4 regions of the Paragemmobacter aquarius genome follow, and region 3 is predicted to be linked to each of the others. Evidence: riboswitches for the same ligand, from Rfam matches in the RefSeq annotation. Region 3 holds a riboswitch; each other region holds the start of a gene.
The links. Region 3 has a riboswitch for cobalamin ahead of HYN69_RS19285 (DUF1636 family protein). Riboswitches for the same ligand answer to the same signal wherever they lie in the genome.

Region 1 (7,459 bases), on a different replicon from region 3:
ACCGCCCGCACCACCGTCAACCGCTCGTCCAAGCGCCGCCGCAAATCCGCGATCTCGACCGACAGCGCCCTTTGCGCGTCGAACGCATCCCGCGCGATCAGCAGCGCCGAATAGGCCCCGTTGTCCCCCACGGGTTTGAGAAGTTGTGCATGTGCCCCCGCCCGCAGCGCCCATTCGATCCGCCCCGGCGCCTCCGACCCGATCAACGCCACCATCGGCATGGGCGACGCCCCCGCTTCCCACGGAAATTGCTCGTCATGACCCATGTCGGCATCGAAGAACACGAAATCCGCCCCCAGCGCCGAAGGCCCGAGTTCCGGCCATACCTGCTCGACACTCAGCCCGATTGCCGTCAACTGCCGCGTAAGCGCCTGCACGGTGGGGTGCGGGCGATGCAAGATCACCGCCCTTGCCCCGCCAAGGTTCTGGATGCGGATCGGCCGTCTCATGACACCACCCGCAAGGCTGGCACGGCAGCCACCCGCCCCCGCGTAAGATACGGGTCACCCGCCACCGCCGCCTGCTCGCGGATCACGCGGAACGCCCCGCCCCGCACCTGCGCGATCAGCACGGGCAATTCGGTGTGATGCGTCTTGGCATCCACCACCGAAGCCGCCCCCGCCAACAAGCCTGCAATCCCCGCCTCTGCACGGCCATGCAGCAGCCGCGCCAATTCCCGCACCGCCGCGAATGCCGCCGCTTCATGCGACGACCCGAACCGCCCACCGATACCGGCATCGGGCCAACCCGCAGCGCCCCTGAAATACGGCCCCGCCGCCACCAACCCCTCGGCCGCTTCGCCCAGCGCGGGCAATTCGCATTCCGTCAGGTTGCACGACAGCACGGGGCAGCGATCCGCCCTGAAATGCGCGTCCTCCGCACCCAGCCGCCGATAGGCCGCGAGAAATTCGTATGATGAAGGCCCGATCAGCGAATTGAGCACGAAATCCGGCCGCGCATGGCGGATTTCCTCGATCATCCGCGCCACATCGCGCGACCCGATCGGCAGATACCGCTCGCCCAACACCTCGCCCCCGGCCTGCGAAATCACCTCGCGCGCCAGCCGGTTCATCTCCCAGCCCCAGATGTAATTCGACCCCGTAAGGTAAGCCCGCCTGCCATGCGCGGGCAGCACCCAGTCGAGCAAAGGCAGCAGATGCTGGTTCGGGCAGGCATGGGTGTAAACCACATGGTCCGACGCCTCGAACCCCTCGTAAGGCACCGCATACCAAAGCGTCCCGCCGTGCTTTTCCAGCACGGGGATAACCTCTTTCCGGCTCCAGCTCGTCACGCAGCCGATCACATGGCGCGCCCCCGTATCCCTCAGGATCTCCTCGCAAAGCGGCCCGTACAGATCGACATTGCCTTCGGGGTCACGCTCTACCGGAACAAAGCTGACATCCAGCGCAGGGTCGGCGTTCACCATGGCAATCGCGGCCAAGGCACCCGTGCGGCACGCTTCGGAAATCAGCGTATAGCTGCCCGACCGCGAATATAAGAGCCCCAGTTCCACCCGCCGCTTCATGCCGCCCCGTTCCTCCCCCCGAAAATGCGACAGGCCCCGATGCAGGGAAGCGCAAAACTTCCTCGCATCATGGGGCCCGTGTGCCGCTTGGCTCTCGCCGATGTGTGACCAAGACTAGAGGCAATGCACCCGTGGTCAAGGGAAGGATGCACCAAACCGGCGGTGCATCATGACATTTGCCTAAATTTCAGGCATACGCTCCCGGGCGCAGCCTCAGCCGCGCCCGACCAGCCGCAGCAGAACCCGCACGGCGGCGGCCATGTCCTGCACCGACACCCATTCGAGCGGCCCGTGGATTTCCTGCATGCCGGTAAAGATGTTGGGCGTCGGCACCCCCATCTCGGTCAGCCGCGACCCGTCGGTGCCGCCACGTATCGGCACCGATACCGCAGCAATCCCCTCGGCCTCGCAGGCCGCCCGCGCCAACTCGACTGGCGTCATGTCCTTTTCCAGCCAATAGCGCATGTTGCGATACTGCTTGGTGATCTCGACCGAGATCACCGCCCTTGGCTCGCCCGCCTGCACCGCATCACACACGGCGCGCAACAGCGCCCCCTTCGCCGCCAACCCGTCCAGTTCGAAATCGCGCAAGATGAAGCGCAACTCGGCCTCGGCCGCCGTGCCGCCCATCTGGTAGCAATGCACGAACCCCTCGCGCCCTTCGGTCACTTCCGGCACCAGCGTGCCCTGCGGCAGCGCAGCGATGATCTTGGCCGCCAGATGCAGCGCATTGACCAGCTTGCCCTTGCCATAGCCCGGATGCGCCGACACGCCCGTGACCCGCACCACCGCGCCATCGGCGGAAAAGCTTTCATACTCGATCTCGCCCACCATCCCGCCATCCAGCGTATAGGCAAAATCGGCCCCCAGATCGGCAGGCAAACGCTTGTCCACCCCGCGCCCGATCTCCTCATCCGGTGTAAAGGCGATCCGCAGCCCCGTATGCGGAATATCCCGGTTCGCCAACAAATGCCGCGCCAGCGTCATGATGATGGCGATCCCCGCCTTGTCATCGGCCCCGAGCAGCGTTGTCCCGCTGGCGGTGATGATGTCATGCCCCAGCTTGTCTGCCAGATGGCGCGAATTCTCGGGCGAAAGCCGCAACTCCGGCGCATCGGGGAACGTGATATCCCCGCCGTTGTAGCCGCGATGCACCACAGGCTTCACGCCCGTCGCATTGAACTGCGGCGCGGTATCCATATGCGCCAGAAGCCCGATCACCGGCCCCTTTGCCGTGGCCGGAACCGTCGCCAGCACCGCGCCATATTCCGTAATCCGCACATCGGCAGCCCCGATCCCCGTCAACTCCTCGGCCAGCATCCGCGCCAGAACCCACTGGATATCCGTGCTCGGCCCCGTGGCCGATGTCTCGTCGCTCTGCGTGTCGACCCGCGCATAGCGCACCAGCCGTTCCTCAAGCTCGCGGTCGAACATCGCTCATCCCTTCCGGCGCAAAACGTAGATATCCATGATCCAACCATGCTCGGCCCGCAGCCGCTCGCGCAAGGGCGGGATCGTCGTGGCCATTTCGGCAAGCGGCCCCTCGGCCAAGACCTGCTCGGCCATGCCGACATAGGCGCCCCACCAGATATGCACGCCCGCAGGCTGCACCGAGCCGAACGAACACTCCCCGTCCAGCATGACGACCAGCGTATCCACCCCCGCAGGCCAGCCATGATCGCGCAACTGCCGCCCCGTGGTGACGGTAAAGGGCGCACCCACCTCGTTGACCGGAATGGCATGCCCCGCCGTAAGTACCTGCATCGAGGTGACCCCCGGAACGACCGTCACCACAGGCGCAGGCTTAAGCCGCGACGCGATCCGCAACGTGCTGTCATAAAGCGAAGGATCGCCCCAGACCAGCAACGCAACCGTGCGAATATCTCGCGAAAATCCCCGTCCGTCCTGAACCGTTGCAATCGCTGCAACCCAAGCCGCCGCAATCGCATCATGCCAGGCATCCACCCCTGCCAGATACCCGCCCGATACATCGCGCTTGGGCATGTCGAACACGGCCACCGGCACATCGGCCGCATGTTCGGCCAGCATCGCATGGCGCAATCCGGCAAGGTCGGATTTGTCCGGCCCCTTCTGCGGGATCAGGATCAGGTCCGCCCCCCGCATCGCCTTGATCGCCTGCAGCGTCAGATGGTCGGGGTTGCCCGTGCCGATGCCGATCAGGACCAGCTTTTCCATACCACCCTCCCTTTGGTCAGGGGGCGGAACATCCGCCCCCCGCCCGCTATACCCGTTCGCCCCGCGCCCAGACAGAGCCAGCAACCCAGCCAAGCACGGCCCATGCCACCAGCCCGACACCCAGCACGCGCGCCGCAAAGGCCGCGCCAAGCTCGGGCGGTGCCGAGCCGTAATATTCGCCCAGCGTCGGCGCACCGATGACATGCGGCAAGGCCAAAGCCACACCCGCCAACACGAACACCCATGCCTTGCGCCCGTAGCCCAGCCCCAGCAGGCCCGCCGCCGTCAACAGCGCCGTCCCCCACCACCAGACCTGCCGCGCACCAAGATCGGCGGCAACCGTTCCGGGCAGTTCGGGCGCAAGCCCCATCGCAGGTGCAAGCTGGAACACGGCAAACCCGCCGATCCCCCACAAAAGCCCCTGCACCGCCCCGATCCGCGCGCCGAAGGTCGAAGCCGCACCGAAACCCGCGATCAGGATGAAGCCGTAAGCCACGTAGATCAGCACGGTGAACAGAACCGTAAGCCCGTCCCGCGCCAATCCGCCACTCTCGCCATGCTTATGCGTCGCGTGGTCATGCCCCGCGTCCTCGCCTGACGCTTCGCCCGCATCCGCATGCACCGCATGATCCCCGCCGCCCGCGAAATGCGTCAGCGCGCCGGATTCATACTGCTCGCCGGTCAGGATAAGCGCTTGGACAAACGAAAAATGCAACAGGGCGGCAATCAGCCCTGCTGCACAACCGGCGAACACCGCGCCGGTCACCAATCTCTGGAACATCAGTTCAGTGGCAGGGGAAGCCGGTCGCGTGGCGCATGTCATGCGCCGCATCGTGCAGCGTCGCCGACTGGGCATGGCCCGCCACGAACATCAGCGCAACGCCGATGGCCATGACAGCGATGATCGAACCCGCGGCCTGTGCCAGCGTGCCCGAGGATTTCTTGACCGAAGCAAGGGTCGTCATAATGTCGTTCTCCCGACCGTCACACCCGACGGCGTATGTTTCATCCCTGCAAGGTCGGTCTCCTGGCTCGCGGGTCGTAACGGCCTTCACCTTCCCATCCCCTTGCGGGAACAGTGGTCGTCGAAGGCCGCTCGCCGCTTACAGTCGCGGGGGCGGCTGGGGCCATGGGCGCCGTATTCGGTCCGCCCCTTCCCCATTCCCGTTTCAGCCCCTGTGCTTTGCACGTTAACGGGGCACCTTGCCCTTCCATCTGCACATCAACCGCCCCTGCGGTCAAGGTGCTTTGCGGCAGATCGCAGCCCAAGCGCGACCTATCCGGGGATTCGCGCCACGGCCTTCATCCGCAACCCGCCGATTGCCCGCGCATCGGCCAGATTGCCATCAGCCGACGCTCCGTAAAGCCCCGCGAAAACCACCAGCTCGGGCAGGTCATCCGCCACCACATCGCCGAACAGATAGGCCGTCTTGCCCGCATCCCTGAACGCCACCGTCGATGCCCGCGCACAACCGGACATGCAGTCGACCAGCGCCACCTCGGCCAGCCCGCCCAGCGCCTCGCGCAGGGTCTCGGCAAACCCCGCCCGCCCCAGCGCGCAACTGCCGCAGACAGTGATCTTCACGCACCATCCCCCGCAAGCGGACCGTATAGAATCAATCCCGGCAACAGCCCCGGCCCCTCGGCCAGCAGCGCCGCCAGCCCCGCGATCGTCGTCCGCGTCAGCCGTTGCTCCGGATGCCCAACCGACTCGGCCAGCATCGCCGGAGTATCCCCCGGCAACCCGTGCGCCATAAGCCCCGCACACATCGCCCCGAACGTGCGCTTGCCCATGAACACCACCGTCGTCGCCAGCGGGTCCGCCAGCGCGGCCCAGTTCAAATCCGCGGGCAGCCCCCCCGTCACATCCGCGCCGGTCAGAAACTGCACCCGCCGCGCCGTCAGCCGCCGCGTCAACGGTATCCCCGCCGCCGCCGCCGCCGCACTCGCACTCGTCACCCCCGGAATGATCTCATAAGGAATCCCCGCTGCCTGCAAAGCGTCGGTCTCCTCCTCGAGCCGCCCGAACAACCCGCAATCGCCCGACTTCAGCCGCACCACCCGCGCGCCCGTGGCGGCATATTCCACCAGCAAACGGCTGACATGGTCCTGCTTGGGCGATGCACGCCCCGCCCGCTTGCCCACACCGACCAGATCGGCCCCGTCGCGCGCGTGGCCCAAGATCGGCCCCGAGGACAGGTCGTCGAACAGCACCGCATCCGCCTCCCTTAACCGCGCCACGGCCTTGAGCGTCAGCAGTTCCGGATCGCCAGGACCCGAGGATACGAAAGAGACGAAGCCCGTCATGTGGCCTCCGCAATCAAGTGAAAGAACGTCCCCGTCACGCGCCCGCCGCCCCCGAACGCAGCCCATGACCCGGTTTCGGCCACCTCGGCCCCCGTCGCATCGACCACCCGCGCCAGCGCCGCATCGGGCTGCGCCAATATCGTCGCGTAATGGAATTCATGCCCGCGCAACCGCGCGCCCGCGCCATGCCCCGGCGTTTCGGTCAGGGTCTCGGCCAAGCGGTAGCCAAGATGCATCCGCCGCTTGGCGAAACTCGTCTCCAGCCCCAGCAATCCGGCCATCTCGTGCCGCGTCCCGTCCGCCGCCACCAGCCCCGCGCCCAGCGCCATGTAGCCGCCGCATTCGCCATGCACCGCCCGCGTCCGCGCGAAAGCCCGCAACCCCGCACGGAAATTCGACGCCGCAGCCAGCCGCCCCGCGTGCAATTCCGGGTATCCCCCCGGCACCCAGCACACATCCGCGCTGTCATCAGGCGCTTCATCCGCCAAGGGTGAAAACGGCAACACCGTCGCCCCGTCCTTGCGCCACGCATCGATAAGATGCGGGTAAACAAAGGAAAACGCTGCATCCCGCGCCAGCGCGATCCGCCCTGCCGGAGCCTTCACCGCAACCGCAACGCCCGCCGCAAGCGTAGGGGAAGCCGCCGCGATCACCGCATCAAGATCGACATGTTCGGCAATGAACGCCCCCGCCTCGGCCATGAACGCCGCAAGCCCCGCCATCTCTTCGGCCTGCACCAGCCCCAGATGGCGCTCGGGCAGCGCGATCGACGCACGGCGCGGCAAGGCCCCGAACACCCGAACCCCCGCCCGCTCCATCCCGTCACGCACCAGCGCCTCGTGCCGTGGGGATGCCACCTTGTTCAGCACCACGCCCGCAATCTTCACATCCGCCCGCATCGCCGCAAAGCCCAGCGCCACGGCGGCGGCCGATTGCGCCTGCCCGCCCACATCCAGCACCAGAACCACAGGCCAGCCCATCCGTGCCGCGATATCAGCCGAAGCGCCCGTTCCGGCCTCACCCGCCCGGGCCACGCCGTCGAACAGCCCCATCGACCCTTCGGCGATCACCAGATCGGCCCCGCCCGCCGCGCCCACCAACCCGTCGAGCATCCCGCCCGTCATCGCCCATGCGTCGAGGTTCACCGAAACCCGCCCCGCCGCCGCCGTGTGGAACGCCGGGTCGATGTAATCCGGCCCGCTCTTGAACGGCTGCACGTTCAGCCCCCGCGCCCGCAATGCGGCCAGCAAGCCCAGCGTCACCGTGGTCTTGCCCGTGCCTGACGCCGGAGCGGATACCAATAGTCCCGCAGGCAGCATCACACAGCGTCCGGAAACCGCGGCGCCGTGCCGACAGGCCGATACCGCCGGTCATAATCGCCCGCATACAAACGGCTTTCCCCGAATTCCTCGGCCCCGATGGCACGCCCCA
Region 2 (7,459 bases), 160 kb from region 3:
CGACCAGAACCACCGGCACATCGGCGGCGCGGGCAAAGCCCATGTTGGCAATGTCGCCCGCGCGCAGGTTCACCTCTGCCGGGCTGCCCGCGCCTTCGACGATCATCAGATCATGCGCCCCGCGCAAGCGATGGAAGCTGTCCAGCACCGCCCCCATCAACTGCGGTTTCAGCGCCGCATAATCGCGCGCCCGCGCGGTCGTCAGCCGCTTGCCCTGCACGATCACCTGCGCGCCCACCTCGGACTCGGGCTTGAGAAGCACCGGGTTCATGTCGGTCACCGGCTCCAGCCCGCAGGCTATCGCCTGCAATGCCTGCGCGCGGCCGATCTCGCCGCCATCGGCGGTGACGGCGGCATTGTTCGACATGTTCTGCGGCTTGAACGGCGCGACCGACAGCCCGCGCCGCACCGCCGCGCGACACAGTCCTGCCACCAGCATCGACTTGCCGACGTTCGACCCGCAGCCCTGGATCATCAGCGCGGGCATCGCGTCAGAACTCCACCCCCGGCTGGGCTTTTATGCCCGACCGGAACGGATGCTTGATCAGCGTCATCTCGGTTACCAGATCGGCGGCCTCGATCAATGCGTCCTTGGCGTTTCGCCCGGTCAGGCAGACATGGGTCAGCGGCGGCTTTTCCGCGCGCAAGAAGGCCAGCACCTCGTCAAGATCAAGGTAATCATAGCGCAGGGCGATGTTGATCTCGTCCAGCAGCACAAAGCGGATATCGGGGTTGCGGATCAGCTCCTTGGCCTTTTCCCAACCGGCGCGGGCGGCGGCGATGTCGCGGGCCTTGTCCTGGGTTTCCCAGGTAAAGCCTTCGCCCATCGCGTGAAACTGGCACAGGGCGCTGAAATGACCCTCGATCAGGCGCCGCTCGCCGGTGTCCCAGGCGCCCTTGATGAACTGCACCACGGCGCAGGGCATCCCATGTGCGATGCAGCGCAAGACCATGCCGAACCCGGACGAGGATTTGCCCTTGCCCGCCCCGGTATGCACGATCAAAAGCCCGCGTTCGCCTGCTTTTCCAGCCATGATCTTGTCGCGGGCGGCCTTTTTCTTGGCCATCTTGCTTGCGTGGCGGGCCAGATCGTCGGCCTGACCGGGCCCCGGGCCTTCGGTGGAGGTGTCGTTTGTGGCGGACATCGAGACGTTTCCTTGTTCTTGACAGCGCAATCCTTGTGGCAGACTACGGCATGAAGGAGTTGGTGCCTGTCTTAGGACAGGTGAAAAGGGAATGCGACAGGATTTGCGGCACGCCTTGCCGCAACCCCAAGCGCAGCCGCCCCCGCGACCGTGACCGGAAAGGTCTGCCCCACGTCACTGGCCGCAAGGTTCGGGAAGACGGGCAGCCCGCCGGGGCAGGCCTTGCGCCCGCCTTGAGATCCGCAAGCCGGGAGACCTGCCAGCTCCAGAACTGAAACGCGCGGACGGGGTGTTCCGCGACCTTCGGAGTTTGGGCGCATCACGCCCATGCCGCAGGCTGCCCCGTGCGACACTTACGGGAGAGGCCATGACGACTGTCTTGCATGTCTGCACCACCTGCCGCGCTGGTCAGCCGCTGCCCGACGGGCAAACCGCCCCCGGTCAAACCCTGTTTGACACGGTCGCGCAGTCGGGCCTGCCCGACGGCGTGACCCTGCGCGCGGTGGAATGTCTGTCGGCCTGCGATCATGGTTGTGCGATCGCGCTCAGCAAAGCAGGCGGCTGGTCTTATGTCTATGGCCGGATGACCACCGATGACGTGCCCGAAATCCTGCGCGGGGCCGGGCTGTTTGCCGGCTCTGCCGATGGTATCGTGCCCTGGCGCGACCGCCCCACCATCTTTCGCAAGCAAACGCTTGCCCGCATTCCCCCGCTGGAGACCTGATCCATGACCGACCTGACCAAAATCCCCGTCACCGTCATCACCGGCTTTCTGGGGGCAGGCAAGACCACGCTGATCCGCCACCTGATGCAAAACCCGCAAGGCAAGCGTCTGGCGATCCTGGTCAACGAGTTCGGCACGGTGGGGGTGGATGGCGACATCCTGAAATCCTGCGCCGATGAAAACTGCCCGGTGGAAAACATCGTCGAGCTGGCCAATGGCTGTATCTGCTGCACCGTGGCCGATGATTTCATCCCCACGATCGAGGCGCTGATGGCAATGCCGGTGCGCCCTGATCACATCCTCATCGAAACCTCGGGCCTTGCACTGCCGAAACCGCTTCTCAAGGCGTTCGACTGGCCCGCGATCCGGTCAAGGATCACCGTTGACGGCGTGATTGGCCTGGCCGATGCCGAGGCGGTGGCAGCCGGGCGCTTCGCCCCCGATGTGGCGGCGGTGGATGCGCAACGTGCTGCGGATGACAGCATCGACCACGAAACCCCCCTGTCCGAGGTGTTCGAGGATCAGATCCTGTGCGCCGACTTGATCCTGCTGACCAAGGCCGATCTGGCAGGCGAGGTGGGGCTGACCGCCGCCCGCGGCGTGATCGAGGCCGAGATGTCGCGCAAGGTGGCGATCCTGCCTGTGACGGATGGCCGGATCGACCCGCGCCTCATCCTGGGCCTTAACGCCGCTGCCGAGGATGACATCGCCGCGCGCCCCAGCCATCACGACGGCGAGGATGACCACGAGCACGAGGATTTCGACAGCGTGGTGATCGATCTGCCCGAAATCACCGACCCCGACGATTTGGCCCTGCGCATCCAGCGTCTGGCGCGCAATCAGCACATCCTGCGCGTCAAGGGCCATGTCGCTGTGACGGGCAAGCCGATGCGTCTGCTGGTCCAGGCGGTCGGAGAGCGGGTGCGCCACCAATATGACCGACCGTGGGGTGATGGGCCGCGCCAGTCGCGGCTGGTGGTGATCGCGGAACATCACCACATCGACCCTGCCGCGATCCGCGCCGCGCTGGAGGCATAAGGACCCGCGATGCACGTCGTCTTTCGCGACAGTCGGGGGTTGGACACGGCCGAGGCGCCGTTTGATCCGGGGCAGGACCCTGCCGATCTGGTGGTCCTGTCGTTTTCCGACAGCGACCTTGGCGCGTTTGCGGCCGGCTGGCAGCGGGCTGGCGGCGGTCTTCCGTCCCTGCGGCTTCAAAATATTGTTGCGCTGAAACATCCCGTCTCGGTCGATACCTATGTCGAGCGGACGCTGTCGAGGGCAAAGGCAATCTTGATCCGCCTGATCGGCGGCGAAGCCTATTGGCCTTACGGCATTGCGTCGGTGCAGGACATGGCACGCAGGCGGGGGATCGCGCTGGCGGTGCTGCCTGCGGACGGGCGGGTGGACCCGGCGCTGGATACAGCCTCGACCCTGCCGGTCTCCACCTTGCGGCGGTTGCAGGATTTGTGTGACGCGGGCGGCGCGGTGGCAGCGCAGGCGGCGCTGGCGCAACTGGCGCTGGCAGCGGGGCTGTATGCCGGGCCGGTGCCGGGCGATAAACGGATGCCCGACATGGGGATCTATGACCCCGATCAGGGCGTGATCGCGGACCTGCCGCCGGGGCGGGTCGTGCTGGTGAGTTTCTATCGCAGTTATCTTACGGCGGCCGATACCGGCCCCATCGACGCGCTGATCCTTGGCCTGCGTGCGCAGGGCGTGTCTGCGGTGGGCGTCTTTGCGCCGTCGCTCAAGGCGCCGGGTTTTGCCGATTGGCTGCGCCCCGTGCTGGCGCAGGCATGTCCGCCTGCGATCATCAACGCAACCGCCTTTTCGGCGCGCGGCGATGATGGGTCCACACCGTTTGACGTGGCGGGGTGCCCGGTGTTTCAGGTAGCGCTGTCCACCGCGCGCCGCCGCGACTGGGCCGGGTCGGATCGTGGCCTGTCACCGGCAGACCTTGCGATGCATGTCGTGCTGCCCGAGGTGGACGGGCGGCTGTTCGCGGGCCTTGTGTCCTTCAAGACTGCGGCCAAACGCGATCCCGACCTGCAATTTTCGCGCTTTGCCCATCGGGCGGACCGGGACCGGGTGGCTGCCGTGGTGGCGCGGGTCATGGGCTGGCTGCGGCTGGCGCAAACGCCGGTTGACCAGCGCCGTCTGGCAGTGATCCTGTCCACCTATCCCGGTCGCCCGCATCAGATGGCGCATGCGGTGGGGTTGGATGCGCTGGCCTCGACCGAAGGCCTGCTGGCCGATCTGGGCGCGGCGGGCTATGGCGCGCGGCCATGCGCGCTGGCCCCAGCCTTGCAAAACGACACGCTGGCATGGCCGCTGAAGGACTATCTGGCCGCGCTGACCAGTCTGCCTGATCCTTTGCGCGACGCGCTGTACGGCGCGTGGAGCGCGCCCGAGGATGACCCTGCCTGCCGCGATGGCGCGTTCCATTTTGCCGCGACGAGGGCTGGGGACGTACTGGTGGCGCTGCAACCCGAACGCGGCGAGGTCGCCCTGCGCGACGGCGAATACCATGATCTGTCGCGCGTGCCCCGGCATGGCTATGTGGCGTTCTATCTGTGGCTGCGCGCGCAGGGGTTGCACGCTATCCTGCACATGGGTGCGCATGGCACGCTGGAATGGCTGCCGGGCAAATCGGTGGCGCTTTCCGCCGCCTGCTGGCCCGAGGCGCTGGTGGGCGATCTGCCGGTGATCTATCCGTTTATCGTTAACGATCCGGGCGAGGCCGCACAGGCCAAGCGGCGCATCGGCGCGCTGACCCTTGGCCACATGCCGCCGCCCTTGCGCGCCGCCGTGGTGCCCGAAGGGATGCACCGTCTGGAACGGCTATTGGACGAATATTCCACCGCCGACGGGTTGGACCCTGGTCGCCGCAACCGGCTGATCTCCGAGATCCGCAGCGAAGCGCAGGCATCTGGCGTCGAGACCGATCTGGGCATTCCAGAGGGCGCCAGCCCTGCCGAGGCGATCACCCGCATCGACCGCTTTGTCTGCGACATCAAGGAAAGCCAATATGGCGACGGGTTGCACGTGCTGGGGCGCGGCGCTTGCGGTGCGGCAGAACGCGACGGGCTGATGCGGGCTCTGGCGGGGCTTCGGGTCGCGCCGGGCCCATCAGGGTCGCCCGCGCGGGGGCGGTCTGATGTGTTGCCAACCGGGCGCAACCTGTTCGCGGTCGATCCGCGCGCCGTGCCCAGTCGGGCCGCGCAAACGCAGGGCGTCAAGCTGGCCGAGGAACTGTTGCGCCGGCATTTGCAGGATCACGGCGACTGGCCGCGCGGGCTGGTGGTCGATCTGTGGGGCAGCGCCACCATGCGCACCGCCGGCGAGGAATTCGCCATGGCGCTGCATCTGGCCGGGCTGGCCCCGGTCTGGGACGCAGGGTCGGCGCGTGTGTCGGGTGTCGAGGTCGTGCCGCTGGCCTTGCTGCGCCGCCCGCGCATAGATGTGACGCTGCGGGTGTCGGGCCTGTTCCGGGATGTGTTTCCCGGGCTGGCGACGCTGTTTGAAACCGGGGCCAAAATGCTGGCCGACCGCGACGAGGCCCCCGAGGACAACCCCTACCGCGATGCCGCCGCACGGGTCTATGGCCCAAAACCGGGCATGTATGGGCTGGGCATGGGCACTGCCATGGACGCATTCACCGACGAAGCGCGTGCCGCAGCGGGCGAGGCGTGGATCGCGGCCTCCAGTTGGGCGATCGGCGCGGACGGGCAATCGCACAGTGACCGTGCCGGGCTGGAGGCCCGCTTGCGCAGCGCAGACAGCTTTGTGCATGCTCAGGATCTGCCCGAAAGCGATCTGTTGCTGGCGGCCGATTACGCGGCGCATGAGGCGGGGTTTGCTGCCGCGCTTGCCCGACTGGGGGCGGCGCAACCCGCCCTTTATCATCTTGATGCCACGCAACCCGACCGCCCCCGTGCCCGCAGCTTGTCCGAAGAAATCGCTCGCGTGGTGCGCGCCCGCGCGGCGGATCCGGCTTGGGCCCACGGGATGATGCGCCACGGCTATCGCGGTGCCGCCGAGATTGCCGCGACCGCCGATCACTTGGCGGCCTTTGCCCATCTGGCGGGCGTGGTGCCGCCGCATCTGTTCGACCTGTATCACGAGGCGACGCTGGGCCGCAACGATCTGGTGGCCTTTATGGCGCAGCACAATCCGCAAGCCCTTGAAGCCCTGCGCGATCTGTTTCGCCGCCTGGCCGAAGCCGGGCTCTGGGTGACGCGGCGCAATTCCATCGCGGCCATGCTTCAGGTGCAGGCATGAACGAGTTTCAGGTCCAGGGCTGGTGCCCGGGTGCGTTGCGCCCCATGGAGTCCGGCGACGGGCTGGTGGTGCGGGTGCGCCCTCCCTTGGGCCGGCTGTCCCAGGATCAGGCACGCGGGCTGGCGGCTGCGGCGCGCGCGTATGGCAATGGGCTGATCGACCTGTCGGCGCGCGGCAATGTGCAGGTGCGCGGCGTGACTGCGGCGTCGCATTCCGCATTGATCGTCGGCTTGCGTGGGATGGACCTGATCGACGCCTCGCCCGAGGCCGAACAGCGGCGCAACATTCTGGTCACGCCCTTTGCCGATGTGGAAACCCTGCGGTTGGCGTCCGCCTTGGCCGGAGCTTTGGGTCAGATGCCCCCCTTGCCGGGAAAGTTCGGTTTTGTCGTCGATAGCGGCCCGGTGCCGATGATGGGCGACATCTCGGGCGACATCCGGCTGGAACGTGCGGCGGATGGGCGATTGCTTATTCGCTGCGACGGTGCTGCGCTGGGGGCGCCGGTGGACGACGGTGCGGCGGCCGCTGTCGATTTGGCGCGATGGTTCGTGGCGGCAGGCGGGGTCAGCGATGGCCGGGGCCGGATGGCGGATCTGATCGGGCGCGGCGTGCGGCCCACGGACGCGCTGACCGGCACGGTTGCCCCCGCCCCAAAGGCTGTACTGCCGCAGCCGGGGTTGGTGGCGCAGGGTGCGCTGGTGGGTGTGGCCTTTGGCCAGATGCAGGCCGAAGCCCTTGCGGGACTGGCCGATCTTGGCCCTCTGCGGATGACGCCCTGGCGGATGCTGCTGATCGAGGGGGTGTCTGTCATGCCGGCGCTGCCCGGTCTGATCACCGACCCCGACGATCCGATCCGGCGGGTCGAGGCCTGCTCTGGCGCCCCCGCCTGCCTGCAAGGGCGGGCTGCGGTGCGTGATCTGGCGCGGCGCCTGGCCCCTCAGGTGCCAACTGGCCGCCTGCTGCATGTGTCGGGCTGTGGCAAAGGGTGCGCCCATCCTGGCCGCGCGGATGTTACCCTGGTTGCGACCGCCGTGGGGTTTGATCTGATCCTGAACGGCAGCCCGACCGACCGCGCCATGAAACGGGGCCTTGATGCGGATGCCATTGACCTGGGGGGACTGTTCTGATGCCGCATGTCTATGAAAAGGACGGCGCGAAAATCTATGTGCAATCCTTTGCCACCATCCGGGCCGAGGCCGATCTTGCCGCCTTCACTCCCGAGGAGGAGGTGGTCGTGGTCCGCATGATCCATGCGGCGGGCATGGTCGGGCTGGAGCGGCATGTGCGATTCTCGCCCGGCATGGCG
Region 3 (7,459 bases):
AGGGCATACTGACCGCACCCATAAGCCTGTGTGTCACATGCGATCACAGCCGGGGTGGCCCAGTGGTGTTGGGGCGCACGCATCAACCGCAGATGGATGTCTATTCCACTGTATGCGCTGTGCAGAACCTGATGCTGGCGGCAAGGGCCGAAGGGATTGGCGTCGGTTGGGTCAGCATCTTTGACCCCGCCGACATGCAGCAACTGTTGGATCTGCCCAATCATGTCAGCGCGGTGGCGTGGCTGTGCCTTGGCCATGTCGATGCGCTTTATTCCGAGCCCGAGTTGCAAGCGAAAGGCTGGGCCCAGCGGGTTCCACTGGCCGATCTTGTTTTTGCCGAACGCTGGGGGCGGCGTGCCTAGACCGATTTCGGTGCCCTGCCATTTCGGCGAATGGATGCAGGGGCGGCTGGGGCCAGCTGGCCCAGTGGCGCTGATCACGCTGACGCCTGCCGGTCCGCGGGTGATTGCGCGCTGGCGTGCGGGTGTCGGGCTGGCGTGTCAGTCGGTGACGCATGGCCCAATGGATCCGGCGTTGCTGGCGCGGTTTGCGCGGGCGCTTGGTGGATTGCCACCGGGGCGGACCCTACTGCGGGTGCCTTATCCGCCTGGCCTGGGCACTGGCATGTCCACCGCTGGTCTGCTGGGGGTCGCGGCCTTTGCTGGGCGGGCGCTTGCGCCGCTGTCTCTGGCGCGGGCTTGTGTGGCCGCCGAAGGAGCCAGCGATCCGCTGATGTTCGCCCAACCTTCGCGGCTCTTGTGGGCCTCGCGTCAGGGGCGGGTTCTGGCGCGATTGTCGCCGCAGCCGCGCGCGCACCTGCTGGCCGGGTTTTGGGGTCCAGCACGGCCGACGCAAGCGGGCGATCTGGCATATGCCGACGTATCGGACCTTCTGGAGCGTTGGCAGGCCGAGGCCCCGCTGGCCACCCGTGCCGCTCTTGCCAGCGAGAGTGCGGCGCGCTGCGTTGCCCTTCGCGGCCCGTCGGAGGACCCGACCGAACGGCTTGCACACGATCTGGGGGCGCTTGGGTGGATGATGTCGCATTCGGGTGCGGCGCGGGCGCTGATCTTTGCCCCGGGCGCTCTGCCGCGCCATGGTATGGCGGCATTGCGTGAGGCTGGGTTGCGAGGTGTTCATCATCTGGCCACCTTGGGCGAATGACAAGGAGCACATCTATGCGCGATCACGGCGGAAATCTGGATCAGGCGATGGCCGTTTTCGGCACGGGCGACTGGATTGACCTGTGCACGGGTATCAACCGCCGCCCTTGGCCATTGCCCCTGCTTGACCCGGACTGTTGGCGCAGCCTGCCGACTCGGGCAAGTCAGGCGGGTTTGGTGGCGCAGGCGGCGCGCGCATGGGGAGCATCAGATCAAGCGGCCGGAATAGCGCTTGCGGGCGCGCAGGCGGCTATTCAACTAATGCCCTTGTTGCGGCCCGCCGGGCGTGCGGCAGTGCTGGGGCCGACCTATAACGAACACGCGGCGTGTCTGTCACAGGCAGGCTGGGATGTTGCCAATGTCAGCACGCCAGAAGCCCTGCACAGTGCCAGCCTTGCCGTGGTGGTGAACCCCAATAAACCCGACGGGCGCCGCCATACCCCGCACGATTTGCTTACCCTGTCCCGAAAGGTTGGGTTTCTGGTGGTGGACGAAAGCTTTGGTGACATCTCCCCCGGGCTTTCGCTTTTGCCGCGGGCAGGGCAGGATAACCTGCTAATCCTGAGGTCTTTTGGTAAGTTTTACGGGCTGGCAGGCTTGCGGCTTGGCTTCGCCTTTGGGGCCGATAGCGACATTGCGGCGCTGGCGCGGATGGCTGGGCCTTGGGCCGTCTCTGGCCCGGCAATCGAGATCGGACGGCAGGCGATCTCCGATACGGGCTGGGCGGATGCAATGCGCGCGCAGTTGGCACTAGACGCTGGCCGCGCCGATGATCTGGCCCGGGTGGCGGGTTGGAAGATAGCGGGGGCACAACGCTGTTCCGTCTTTATGAGACGCCCGACGCAGAAGCCGCGCAGCACCGGCTGGCGCGCCACAGGATCTGGAGCCGGATCTTCCCCTGGTCGGGCTGCCTGCTTCGGCTGGGCCTGCCGGGACCTGAGCCGGAGTGGGACCGCCTTTCGCAGGACCTGCGGCCCTAACGTGCCAACGCCAGCAGGCCCGGCACGTCCAAATGGGTTTCCAGATGGTCGGCTAGCAGGTCAAGCGTCGCCTCGACCTCGGCGCTGTGGCTGCGACCGGCGGCGTCGATCCCCAGACCCGCAAGAAACGCCGCGCGAAAGCCATCCGACTGGAACATGCCGTGCAGATAGGTGCCACTGATGCGCCCTTGGACATGGATCGCGCCCTCGGGGCGGCCGTCGATCCGGGCAAAGGGGCGGGCGCGATCAGGGCCGCTGGTGCGCCCGATATGGATCTCATACCCCTCTATGGGCTGGCCGCTGGCCAAATGGCAGCCGCGCACCCGCGACAAACGCTTGTCGGGGGTCATCAGGGTATGCACGTCAAGCAGGCCAAGGCCGGGCGTTTCTCCGGCAGGGCCCTCGATGCCGTCGGGGTCGGCAATTGACTGGCCAAGCATCTGATAGCCGCCGCAGATGCCCAGCACATGCCCGCCGCGCCGGATATGGGCGGCCACATCCACATCCCAGCCCTGCGCCCGCAGAAACGCCAGATCACCGCGCGTCGATTTCGACCCGGGCAGGATCACGAGCCGTGCGTCTCCGGGAATGGCCTGCCCGGGTTGCACCATCACCAGATTGACCCCCGGTTCTGCCTTGAGCGGATCAAGGTCGTCGAAATTGGCGATACGGGAAAAGCAGAGCGCGGCGATGGTCACGGCGTCATTGCCGCCAAGACCGCGCGGGCTTGACCCGATGTCCTGTGCATCTTCGGCGGGCAGGAGATGGGCCTTGGAAAACCACGGCACCACGCCAAAGCCGCGCCAGCCGGTGCGCGCCTGAATGAAGGCATAGCCGTCGTCGAACAATCGCGGATCACCGCGAAACTTGTTGATGACAAACCCCGCAACCATTCCCGCATCGCCCGCGTCGATCACCGCCTGCGTGCCCACGATCTGCGCGATCACCCCGCCTCGGTCAATGTCGCCGACCAGAACCACCGGCACATCGGCGGCGCGGGCAAAGCCCATGTTGGCAATGTCGCCCGCGCGCAGGTTCACCTCTGCCGGGCTGCCCGCGCCTTCGACGATCATCAGATCATGCGCCCCGCGCAAGCGATGGAAGCTGTCCAGCACCGCCCCCATCAACTGCGGTTTCAGCGCCGCATAATCGCGCGCCCGCGCGGTCGTCAGCCGCTTGCCCTGCACGATCACCTGCGCGCCCACCTCGGACTCGGGCTTGAGAAGCACCGGGTTCATGTCGGTCACCGGCTCCAGCCCGCAGGCTATCGCCTGCAATGCCTGCGCGCGGCCGATCTCGCCGCCATCGGCGGTGACGGCGGCATTGTTCGACATGTTCTGCGGCTTGAACGGCGCGACCGACAGCCCGCGCCGCACCGCCGCGCGACACAGTCCTGCCACCAGCATCGACTTGCCGACGTTCGACCCGCAGCCCTGGATCATCAGCGCGGGCATCGCGTCAGAACTCCACCCCCGGCTGGGCTTTTATGCCCGACCGGAACGGATGCTTGATCAGCGTCATCTCGGTTACCAGATCGGCGGCCTCGATCAATGCGTCCTTGGCGTTTCGCCCGGTCAGGCAGACATGGGTCAGCGGCGGCTTTTCCGCGCGCAAGAAGGCCAGCACCTCGTCAAGATCAAGGTAATCATAGCGCAGGGCGATGTTGATCTCGTCCAGCAGCACAAAGCGGATATCGGGGTTGCGGATCAGCTCCTTGGCCTTTTCCCAACCGGCGCGGGCGGCGGCGATGTCGCGGGCCTTGTCCTGGGTTTCCCAGGTAAAGCCTTCGCCCATCGCGTGAAACTGGCACAGGGCGCTGAAATGACCCTCGATCAGGCGCCGCTCGCCGGTGTCCCAGGCGCCCTTGATGAACTGCACCACGGCGCAGGGCATCCCATGTGCGATGCAGCGCAAGACCATGCCGAACCCGGACGAGGATTTGCCCTTGCCCGCCCCGGTATGCACGATCAAAAGCCCGCGTTCGCCTGCTTTTCCAGCCATGATCTTGTCGCGGGCGGCCTTTTTCTTGGCCATCTTGCTTGCGTGGCGGGCCAGATCGTCGGCCTGACCGGGCCCCGGGCCTTCGGTGGAGGTGTCGTTTGTGGCGGACATCGAGACGTTTCCTTGTTCTTGACAGCGCAATCCTTGTGGCAGACTACGGCATGAAGGAGTTGGTGCCTGTCTTAGGACAGGTGAAAAGGGAATGCGACAGGATTTGCGGCACGCCTTGCCGCAACCCCAAGCGCAGCCGCCCCCGCGACCGTGACCGGAAAGGTCTGCCCCACGTCACTGGCCGCAAGGTTCGGGAAGACGGGCAGCCCGCCGGGGCAGGCCTTGCGCCCGCCTTGAGATCCGCAAGCCGGGAGACCTGCCAGCTCCAGAACTGAAACGCGCGGACGGGGTGTTCCGCGACCTTCGGAGTTTGGGCGCATCACGCCCATGCCGCAGGCTGCCCCGTGCGACACTTACGGGAGAGGCCATGACGACTGTCTTGCATGTCTGCACCACCTGCCGCGCTGGTCAGCCGCTGCCCGACGGGCAAACCGCCCCCGGTCAAACCCTGTTTGACACGGTCGCGCAGTCGGGCCTGCCCGACGGCGTGACCCTGCGCGCGGTGGAATGTCTGTCGGCCTGCGATCATGGTTGTGCGATCGCGCTCAGCAAAGCAGGCGGCTGGTCTTATGTCTATGGCCGGATGACCACCGATGACGTGCCCGAAATCCTGCGCGGGGCCGGGCTGTTTGCCGGCTCTGCCGATGGTATCGTGCCCTGGCGCGACCGCCCCACCATCTTTCGCAAGCAAACGCTTGCCCGCATTCCCCCGCTGGAGACCTGATCCATGACCGACCTGACCAAAATCCCCGTCACCGTCATCACCGGCTTTCTGGGGGCAGGCAAGACCACGCTGATCCGCCACCTGATGCAAAACCCGCAAGGCAAGCGTCTGGCGATCCTGGTCAACGAGTTCGGCACGGTGGGGGTGGATGGCGACATCCTGAAATCCTGCGCCGATGAAAACTGCCCGGTGGAAAACATCGTCGAGCTGGCCAATGGCTGTATCTGCTGCACCGTGGCCGATGATTTCATCCCCACGATCGAGGCGCTGATGGCAATGCCGGTGCGCCCTGATCACATCCTCATCGAAACCTCGGGCCTTGCACTGCCGAAACCGCTTCTCAAGGCGTTCGACTGGCCCGCGATCCGGTCAAGGATCACCGTTGACGGCGTGATTGGCCTGGCCGATGCCGAGGCGGTGGCAGCCGGGCGCTTCGCCCCCGATGTGGCGGCGGTGGATGCGCAACGTGCTGCGGATGACAGCATCGACCACGAAACCCCCCTGTCCGAGGTGTTCGAGGATCAGATCCTGTGCGCCGACTTGATCCTGCTGACCAAGGCCGATCTGGCAGGCGAGGTGGGGCTGACCGCCGCCCGCGGCGTGATCGAGGCCGAGATGTCGCGCAAGGTGGCGATCCTGCCTGTGACGGATGGCCGGATCGACCCGCGCCTCATCCTGGGCCTTAACGCCGCTGCCGAGGATGACATCGCCGCGCGCCCCAGCCATCACGACGGCGAGGATGACCACGAGCACGAGGATTTCGACAGCGTGGTGATCGATCTGCCCGAAATCACCGACCCCGACGATTTGGCCCTGCGCATCCAGCGTCTGGCGCGCAATCAGCACATCCTGCGCGTCAAGGGCCATGTCGCTGTGACGGGCAAGCCGATGCGTCTGCTGGTCCAGGCGGTCGGAGAGCGGGTGCGCCACCAATATGACCGACCGTGGGGTGATGGGCCGCGCCAGTCGCGGCTGGTGGTGATCGCGGAACATCACCACATCGACCCTGCCGCGATCCGCGCCGCGCTGGAGGCATAAGGACCCGCGATGCACGTCGTCTTTCGCGACAGTCGGGGGTTGGACACGGCCGAGGCGCCGTTTGATCCGGGGCAGGACCCTGCCGATCTGGTGGTCCTGTCGTTTTCCGACAGCGACCTTGGCGCGTTTGCGGCCGGCTGGCAGCGGGCTGGCGGCGGTCTTCCGTCCCTGCGGCTTCAAAATATTGTTGCGCTGAAACATCCCGTCTCGGTCGATACCTATGTCGAGCGGACGCTGTCGAGGGCAAAGGCAATCTTGATCCGCCTGATCGGCGGCGAAGCCTATTGGCCTTACGGCATTGCGTCGGTGCAGGACATGGCACGCAGGCGGGGGATCGCGCTGGCGGTGCTGCCTGCGGACGGGCGGGTGGACCCGGCGCTGGATACAGCCTCGACCCTGCCGGTCTCCACCTTGCGGCGGTTGCAGGATTTGTGTGACGCGGGCGGCGCGGTGGCAGCGCAGGCGGCGCTGGCGCAACTGGCGCTGGCAGCGGGGCTGTATGCCGGGCCGGTGCCGGGCGATAAACGGATGCCCGACATGGGGATCTATGACCCCGATCAGGGCGTGATCGCGGACCTGCCGCCGGGGCGGGTCGTGCTGGTGAGTTTCTATCGCAGTTATCTTACGGCGGCCGATACCGGCCCCATCGACGCGCTGATCCTTGGCCTGCGTGCGCAGGGCGTGTCTGCGGTGGGCGTCTTTGCGCCGTCGCTCAAGGCGCCGGGTTTTGCCGATTGGCTGCGCCCCGTGCTGGCGCAGGCATGTCCGCCTGCGATCATCAACGCAACCGCCTTTTCGGCGCGCGGCGATGATGGGTCCACACCGTTTGACGTGGCGGGGTGCCCGGTGTTTCAGGTAGCGCTGTCCACCGCGCGCCGCCGCGACTGGGCCGGGTCGGATCGTGGCCTGTCACCGGCAGACCTTGCGATGCATGTCGTGCTGCCCGAGGTGGACGGGCGGCTGTTCGCGGGCCTTGTGTCCTTCAAGACTGCGGCCAAACGCGATCCCGACCTGCAATTTTCGCGCTTTGCCCATCGGGCGGACCGGGACCGGGTGGCTGCCGTGGTGGCGCGGGTCATGGGCTGGCTGCGGCTGGCGCAAACGCCGGTTGACCAGCGCCGTCTGGCAGTGATCCTGTCCACCTATCCCGGTCGCCCGCATCAGATGGCGCATGCGGTGGGGTTGGATGCGCTGGCCTCGACCGAAGGCCTGCTGGCCGATCTGGGCGCGGCGGGCTATGGCGCGCGGCCATGCGCGCTGGCCCCAGCCTTGCAAAACGACACGCTGGCATGGCCGCTGAAGGACTATCTGGCCGCGCTGACCAGTCTGCCTGATCCTTTGCGCGACGCGCTGTACGGCGCGTGGAGCGCGCCCGAGGATGACCCTGCCTGCCGCGATGGCGCGTTCCATTTTGCCGCGACGAGGGCTGGGGACGTACTGGTGGC
Region 4 (7,459 bases), 170 kb from region 3:
TCGGGTTTATTGGGGTTCACCACCACGGCAAGGCTGGCACTGTGCAGGGCTTCTGGCGTGCTGACATTGGCAACATCCCAGCCTGCCTGTGACAGACACGCCGCGTGTTCGTTATAGGTCGGCCCCAGCACTGCCGCACGCCCGGCGGGCCGCAACAAGGGCATTAGTTGAATAGCCGCCTGCGCGCCCGCAAGCGCTATTCCGGCCGCTTGATCTGATGCTCCCCATGCGCGCGCCGCCTGCGCCACCAAACCCGCCTGACTTGCCCGAGTCGGCAGGCTGCGCCAACAGTCCGGGTCAAGCAGGGGCAATGGCCAAGGGCGGCGGTTGATACCCGTGCACAGGTCAATCCAGTCGCCCGTGCCGAAAACGGCCATCGCCTGATCCAGATTTCCGCCGTGATCGCGCATAGATGTGCTCCTTGTCATTCGCCCAAGGTGGCCAGATGATGAACACCTCGCAACCCAGCCTCACGCAATGCCGCCATACCATGGCGCGGCAGAGCGCCCGGGGCAAAGATCAGCGCCCGCGCCGCACCCGAATGCGACATCATCCACCCAAGCGCCCCCAGATCGTGTGCAAGCCGTTCGGTCGGGTCCTCCGACGGGCCGCGAAGGGCAACGCAGCGCGCCGCACTCTCGCTGGCAAGAGCGGCACGGGTGGCCAGCGGGGCCTCGGCCTGCCAACGCTCCAGAAGGTCCGATACGTCGGCATATGCCAGATCGCCCGCTTGCGTCGGCCGTGCTGGACCCCAAAACCCGGCCAGCAGGTGCGCGCGCGGCTGCGGCGACAATCGCGCCAGAACCCGCCCCTGACGCGAGGCCCACAAGAGCCGCGAAGGTTGGGCGAACATCAGCGGATCGCTGGCTCCTTCGGCGGCCACACAAGCCCGCGCCAGAGACAGCGGCGCAAGCGCCCGCCCAGCAAAGGCCGCGACCCCCAGCAGACCAGCGGTGGACATGCCAGTGCCCAGGCCAGGCGGATAAGGCACCCGCAGTAGGGTCCGCCCCGGTGGCAATCCACCAAGCGCCCGCGCAAACCGCGCCAGCAACGCCGGATCCATTGGGCCATGCGTCACCGACTGACACGCCAGCCCGACACCCGCACGCCAGCGCGCAATCACCCGCGGACCGGCAGGCGTCAGCGTGATCAGCGCCACTGGGCCAGCTGGCCCCAGCCGCCCCTGCATCCATTCGCCGAAATGGCAGGGCACCGAAATCGGTCTAGGCACGCCGCCCCCAGCGTTCGGCAAAAACAAGATCGGCCAGTGGAACCCGCTGGGCCCAGCCTTTCGCTTGCAACTCGGGCTCGGAATAAAGCGCATCGACATGGCCAAGGCACAGCCACGCCACCGCGCTGACATGATTGGGCAGATCCAACAGTTGCTGCATGTCGGCGGGGTCAAAGATGCTGACCCAACCGACGCCAATCCCTTCGGCCCTTGCCGCCAGCATCAGGTTCTGCACAGCGCATACAGTGGAATAGACATCCATCTGCGGTTGATGCGTGCGCCCCAACACCACTGGGCCACCCCGGCTGTGATCGCATGTGACACACAGGCTTATGGGTGCGGTCAGTATGCCCTCCAGTTTGAGCGACGAATAAAGCGCACGGCGGTCTTCGGGAAACATCGCCTGTGCCTCGGCATTGGCCTTGGCAAATGCCGTCTGCGCCCGAAGCTTTACTGCCTCTGACCGGATCACGATGAAATTCCAAGGCTGCGACAGCCCGACGGAGGGCGCATGATGCGCTGCTGTCAGCAGGCGCAACAGTGTGGCGTCGTTAATTGGGCGGTCGGTAAACTGACTGCGTACGTCGCGGCGGGTGTGAATCGCGCGATATACGGCAGCGCGCTCGGCCTCGGCAAACGGCCCGGCATCAGTCAAGAACGGTTCGGCGGTCATAGTCTTCCCCTGCACAGAAACGGGACCTGCGCCGGCCATCGCCCGCCCCGGTTTCGTCTGGCCGGTCTTCTGACTTGGCTTCATCCGGAACCACGCCTTCCCGAACCTTTCGGCCAGTGGCATTTGTGGTCCCGTCCACTTTACAGCGTTGGGCACGTCGCGGAGTTGCACCGCGTTCCCGATTATCCCCTCGCCAAGACGAAGGGCACCAGACAACAACTGGCTTAATCCCACTGAAACGCGCGCGCAACTGCACATCGGAGGGACGCCATCTCCAAGAACGCCATAGCTTGTGTGGCGGTAACTGACAAATCGGACTTGGGCGTTTCTCATGATTTTGTTGCGGTCCAAATGCTGCAACTTCGCCTTTTGGGTAGCTTGCCGTTAGCAAACAAGAAAGAACGCGTTTCAGAGGATCGAAATTTGTTTGCTCTGCAAAAACAAAAAGCCGTACTGCGACTTCGGTTCGCGGTTTCAATTGGGAGAGGTATCACCTCCGAATTTCTCCGGCCAAAACAGCACGGCCATGAACTGCAAGCGTCGCCGTGAACCTCGGACAACCCAACTGCCGGATGACGTCTACGATGCGTGCGTCGTAAGCAGCCTGCCCGATGAGGCGACAAAGGTCAGAGGCATGAAATTCCCGGTTGGAACTCGGCGCGGCGCGGATCTGGTCATGAAATTCCTGCATCTTGGGATCTTCTTTGGCCAACGGTTCTGGCTCAGATGAAGCTTTTGGAGCCGTGCTTGACGAACCGGTCCGCCAACGGCGCATGAACCCGAGTGTCGCGTAGCCCTTAAATGCGGTATGCGAAAGTCAACAAAATCAAAGGGGAGTGGGCAAAACTTGGGGGTGTCTGTGTATGTTGGTGGTTCATTGAGAAGGGAACTGCCATGGAAGTGCGGATTATTGTCGAGACGACCTTTGAGAACGGAACCACAAAGAGGCATCGTCTCGGCCGTTTGTCCCGCCCGTTTCGACGCACGCAGCCTGAGGGGTTCGGGTTGTTGCTCGAAGATGCGAAGACGATCCTGGGGCAATTGCAAAGTGCGATCCTGCACGACCAGATCGAGGAAATTTCCGAAGCCAGCCGGATCTGCCCGGACTGCGACGGGGTCCGGGCTATACATGATTATCGGTCGCGGGTGCTCGACACACTCTTCGGCAGGTTCGAGGTCAAAGCGCCGCGCATTCGGCGTTGCGCCTGCAATGCAAAATCCGATGTTGTCTTGGGCGGACCGCTTTCGCCTCTCGCTCACTTTTTCCCGGATCGATCGACCCCGGAACTGCGACGCCTTCAAGCCGAACTTGGAGCGCGTCATTCCTTTCGGGAAGCGGTGCGTATTCTGGAAACCTTTCTGCCTTGCGCGAAGCAGGTGAACACATCGGTGCGCAATCGACTGGGCAAAGTTGCCCGGGAAATCTGCGACAGCGAGCAGAATGAGCCGCTGGTTCCTTCAGCCGCCGAAGAGGCGCCTGCGCTGACGGTTTTCCTGGACGGTGCGCATATCCGATGCAGGCCGGAATATCAGAAGCGACACCTCGATGTTGTGGTCGGTAAAATTGAAGGCCACGATAGGTGCCGTCGCTTCGGCTTGGTGCAACAGGCGGTCCTGTCACCTGCCAGTCAGCTTCGCCAGCACTTGAGGGCTCTCGGTTGGGATCACGAACAAACCGTCACGGTAATTTCGGACGGGGAACCAGCCCTGCCAAACCTCGTCCGCAATGCCGTCGATGGAAAGGTCCGCCACATCCTCGACTGGTGGCATATCTCGATGCGTATTCAGCACGTCGAGAACGCCGTAAAAGGCCTGCTGCAGAGCAGGGGTTTCTCCGGCATTCCAGTGTTGTTCAAACGTCCGGCCGAAACACTGCGATGGTACCTTTGGCATGGGAAAGTTCTAACGGCCACGACCAGTCTGCAATGGTTGATCGTCGATTGCACGCGGCTGAATACAGATGATCGCATGGCGGCTGAAGCAGCCCGACGCGTGCAAGCCCGGTGCCGGGACCTCTATTCCTACCTTGCGAACAACATGGACAGCCTGACCGACTATGGTCGGCGGTACCGCACGGGTTTTCCGATTTCTTCATCCCGGGCAGAGGGCTGCGTGGACGACATCGGGAACACCCGCATGGGCAAGCGCCGCCGCATGAGATGGTCGCCCAATGGAGCCCACCGCGTGGCTGTTGTCCGCGCCGCCGTTCTCGACGGTCGGCTAACCGGAGCCTACCAAAGAGCAGCCGCATGACCCCCAAGTTTTGCCCACTCCCAGTCCCGTCCTGGTGGCCGCACTGTGGATGGGGATGTCAGGGATTGCATCGGCGCATTCGTTCACGGCCGCACTTCTGGTCGTCGGCGAAGACCTTGAAGTAGGCCTCGCCGAAGCCGTCCGCGGTTTCCTGCTGGCGGCGGACGAGCGGGATGGGCACGCGAATGAGACGTCTGACGGGCATTTGGGCGGGGTTGATGTGCATGTTCTGCCGCTTCCGCGCGAAGCAGCAGGGTTGGTCGAGGACCTGTTAGGAACACCTAGCGAGCCCCCCGATGTGGTGGTGGTCCTTGGCCCCGAGCCAGCAGCCAGCGCAACCGCGCGCGCGTATCAATCGGAAGGCATCGTCTTGGTGCAGGATGTCCTTCCAGCGGGATGGGAAGGCGAGAGTCAGATGGACAGTTTCGCGGCGCGTTACCGGCTCGTCCATGGCACGGCGCCCAGTGCAATGGCGGCCACGGCCTATCACGCCGCGCGATGTCTTGATGCCGCGATCAGACCATTGGACGGCGTCAACCTGCAGGCCGCGCTGGAAGAAGTATGGCGGTCAACCGAGTTGGGTTTGCCTTGATACTGCTGTGGCACCTGGAGACAAGCGCTTCGTGCCACTGCTTCTTGTGACGCCCTTTCATCCTGAAGCGAAGTCAGGCGCTCGGATAGCTGGTGAAGACCTGGCTGCTGCCATCGAGTCCGACGAGAAGAACCTCGTATGCCTCGCGCTCCGTCTCCGGTCCCATTCCGGGTGAACCGAACGGCATACCCGGAACGGTAAGTCCGACCACTTCTGGACGTTCGTCCAGAAGGCGGCGGATGTCTGCGGCGGGGACGTGCCCGTCGATGGTATAGTCATCGATCGTCGCCGTGTGGCAGGAGGACAGTTCTTCCGGAATGCCGCGCTCGCGCTTATACGCCGCGAGTTCTTCGATGCTGCGCTCCTCAAAGCTTACATTGAAACCATTCTCGCGAAGGTGTCCGATCCAGGCATTGCAGCATGGACAGCCGGGGTCCTTGACCACATGGATGCGCGCATCCGTTTCCGCCAGCATCGGTGTGGCGGCGATGGCCAGGAAAACTGGACCTGCAGTCAGAATGGTGCGACGCGTCATGTTCATCAAATGTACCTCATGTCGAAAGTTGTCGCCGACGATACCGCCGAACAATTGCTGTGGCGAGTGAAGTCGTGGTTTCTGCCGGAGCAATCACCAAAAAACTACTCCAGCTGCGCATCGCTGGCCTGGACCAGCAGAACCCCATGATTTTGATCGGCATCGTCATCTGTGATTTTTCGGGTCGTCACGCCTGGAAGCTCAGCAAAGCCCTCCATCATCCGTTTCGGGAACCAGGTCATAGGGAGGCTCTCGAAGCCTGGAACGCCTTCCAGCACGCGCGACAAGGCAATGGTGCAGTTGGCCTTTGGTACGGCACCGTAAGCCATGGCCCGCTGCATGATCATCGCGGCTATTTCAGGGGAAACCTCGACTGTCTGTTCCACGACGTCGAAGGTCTCACGGGCGTGGTAGTCGATGTAGAAATCCACCATCTTCGGGGTGATCCCGAAATGGACATCATTGCGTTCGGGAAGTCTGGGATGCCGCCAGGATCCAGCCGGATCGAACAGAACACGCTCTGATCCGTTAATCAGGAGTCCCGCATGCGCACCCGCACCGCTTCGGGTCGAGAGTACCGTGTAGAGAGTAACCGAGGTCGGCCCGGGATGCGCATAGCGCGCGGTCGCGACGACATCATCCGGCGCCCAGATAGGTTCGGCCCCGCAGGCGGCCAGACTAATCAATGCTGTGAGGGCGAGGAGGAGCTTTTTCATCAAATCATTGTCCCGCATTTTCCTGAATGGTCCTGCTCGCCGGACGCGGTTTCCAGTAAACTTTGCGATAGCGTTTCAAGAAATCAGAAAACTCGGCATTGTTACCGCACGCGAGACAGCCCGATGTCGGGCAGGGACACCAAACTGTCAGGTGACGGCAACGGCCCATCCTGATAGTATTCCAACCATGACATTTACGACCTTTGGCATGCGTGTCCTGATCTTTGCCGCCTACCTTTTGGCGGCGATCTTGCCCGTGATGGCTTTGGGCGAAGGGCGCGGGCAATCTCAGGTCGACCATGCACAGATAATGGCGATGGCTGGCCATTTGATGCCCATGCAGACGACTGACGGTCCTGACAGCGACGCGCAACAGGTTCTTTGCCAGCAGCATTGCCTTTTCGCCACTGCGGCCTTGCCCGCACCGAACGGTGGTACCGAAGTGGTGGCGCGTGCCGCCGATGTCGAGCTCCATTTCGGCTTGCTGTTTGCTTCGCTGGCCATTCCGCCTCTGGGGCACCCTCCCAAAATGCAGTGATTTGACCCCGCGGTTCCGGCCTGAGCCGGAAACCGCTCGTCCCAATCATCTAGCGATTCAGGAGAACTCGCATGCTATCTCTTTCTCGTCGCGGCTTTTTGGCCGCTTCTGCGGCCACGGCCGCATCTTTGGTCCTGCCCGCTCGGGTGCGGGCCCAATCCGCCCGGATGTCTTTGACGGCCACAACCCGGACGCTTGACATCAAAGGCCGGGCCGCAACCGTCTGGGGGCTCATGGATGGCAATGGCCGCTCGGGGCTTGTACTCGATCCTGGACAGGCCTTTGCGGTTGACCTCAAGAACTCGCTCGCAGAGCCTACCATCATTCACTGGCACGGACAGATCCCCGACAACGCACAGGACGGTGTCCCCGACCTGCCGATGCCAATGCTGCAGCCCGGTGACATCCGCGCCTACGACTTCGCGGCAAGGCCGGGCACCCACTGGATGCACGCCCACGTCCCGGCGCATGAAATGCTACTTCTAGCAGCGCCACTGATCGTGCGGCGGCCCGAGGATGTTGCGGCAGATCGTCAGGAGGTGACGCTGTTCCTGCACGACTTTGCGTTCAAGTCGCCCGCCGAGGTGCTGACCGAAATCACCGGCGGCGCATCGATGGCCGGCATGGATCATGGCCAGTCGGGGCAAGGTGCCATGGACCATTCCGGGATGGACATGGGCGCCATGGAGCAGGGCGGCATGATGGCGATGCCGGGCATGGACGGCATGGCAATGGACCTCAACGACTACAACTTCGATGCCTATCTCGCCAACGACCGGACGCTTGACGACCCGGAAGTCGTACAGGTGGACAAAGGCGGGCAAGTGCTGGTCCGCGTGATCAATGCCGCCGCTGCGACTGTCTTCTGGATCGATACGGGCGCGCTTCCCGGACGGCTGGTTGCGGTGGACGGCGAGCCGG

Region 1: linked by a shared signal. The riboswitch ahead of HYN69_RS05205 (CbtB domain-containing protein) and the one ahead of HYN69_RS19285 (DUF1636 family protein) in region 3 are both predicted to bind cobalamin.
Region 2: linked by a shared signal. The riboswitch ahead of HYN69_RS20095 (DUF1636 family protein) and the one ahead of HYN69_RS19285 (DUF1636 family protein) in region 3 are both predicted to bind cobalamin.
Region 4: linked by a shared signal. The riboswitch ahead of bluB (5,6-dimethylbenzimidazole synthase) and the one ahead of HYN69_RS19285 (DUF1636 family protein) in region 3 are both predicted to bind cobalamin.

What each region holds. Positions count from the first base shown of each region.
Region 1 is NZ_CP028918.1:1,071,011-1,078,469, reverse strand. Features, by position in the region: gene HYN69_RS05230 (ANTAR domain-containing response regulator) at 1-449, opposite strand, end outside; gene HYN69_RS05225 (transporter substrate-binding protein) at 446-1,525, opposite strand; gene pepT (peptidase T) at 1,739-2,959, opposite strand; gene cobF (precorrin-6A synthase (deacetylating)) at 2,963-3,721, opposite strand; gene HYN69_RS05210 (CbtA family protein) at 3,768-4,502, opposite strand; gene HYN69_RS05205 (CbtB domain-containing protein) at 4,507-4,686, opposite strand; cobalamin riboswitch at 4,722-4,942, opposite strand; gene HYN69_RS05200 (DUF1636 family protein) at 4,998-5,306, opposite strand; gene cobA (uroporphyrinogen-III C-methyltransferase) at 5,303-6,028, opposite strand; gene HYN69_RS05190 (cobyrinate a,c-diamide synthase) at 6,025-7,347, opposite strand; gene cobM (precorrin-4 C(11)-methyltransferase) at 7,347-7,459, opposite strand, start outside.
Region 2 is NZ_CP028920.1:169,117-176,575, reverse strand. Features, by position in the region: partial or broken gene HYN69_RS20105 (cobyric acid synthase) at 1-487, opposite strand, end outside; gene cobO (cob(I)yrinic acid a,c-diamide adenosyltransferase) at 492-1,145, opposite strand; cobalamin riboswitch at 1,189-1,423, shown strand; gene HYN69_RS20095 (DUF1636 family protein) at 1,513-1,869, shown strand; gene cobW (cobalamin biosynthesis protein CobW) at 1,873-2,907, shown strand; gene cobN (cobaltochelatase subunit CobN) at 2,917-6,153, shown strand; gene cobG (precorrin-3B synthase) at 6,150-7,280, shown strand; gene HYN69_RS20075 (precorrin-8X methylmutase) at 7,280-7,459, shown strand, end outside.
Region 3 is NZ_CP028920.1:11,884-19,342, reverse strand. Features, by position in the region: gene bluB (5,6-dimethylbenzimidazole synthase) at 1-362, shown strand, start outside; gene HYN69_RS19305 (propanediol utilization protein) at 355-1,161, shown strand; partial or broken gene HYN69_RS19300 (threonine-phosphate decarboxylase) at 1,176-2,140, shown strand; gene HYN69_RS19295 (cobyric acid synthase) at 2,137-3,594, opposite strand; gene cobO (cob(I)yrinic acid a,c-diamide adenosyltransferase) at 3,599-4,252, opposite strand; cobalamin riboswitch at 4,296-4,530, shown strand; gene HYN69_RS19285 (DUF1636 family protein) at 4,620-4,976, shown strand; gene cobW (cobalamin biosynthesis protein CobW) at 4,980-6,014, shown strand; gene cobN (cobaltochelatase subunit CobN) at 6,024-7,459, shown strand, end outside.
Region 4 is NZ_CP028920.1:178,097-185,555, forward strand. Features, by position in the region: partial or broken gene HYN69_RS20110 (threonine-phosphate decarboxylase) at 1-410, opposite strand, end outside; gene HYN69_RS20115 (propanediol utilization protein) at 425-1,231, opposite strand; gene bluB (5,6-dimethylbenzimidazole synthase) at 1,224-1,904, opposite strand; cobalamin riboswitch at 1,947-2,132, opposite strand; partial or broken gene HYN69_RS22015 (hypothetical protein) at 2,395-2,589, opposite strand; gene HYN69_RS20130 (ISKra4 family transposase) at 2,799-4,157, shown strand; gene HYN69_RS20135 (hypothetical protein) at 4,192-4,749, shown strand; gene HYN69_RS20140 (DUF411 domain-containing protein) at 4,823-5,338, opposite strand; gene HYN69_RS20145 (hypothetical protein) at 5,389-6,000, opposite strand; gene HYN69_RS20150 (hypothetical protein) at 6,152-6,538, shown strand; gene HYN69_RS20155 (multicopper oxidase family protein) at 6,610-7,459, shown strand, end outside.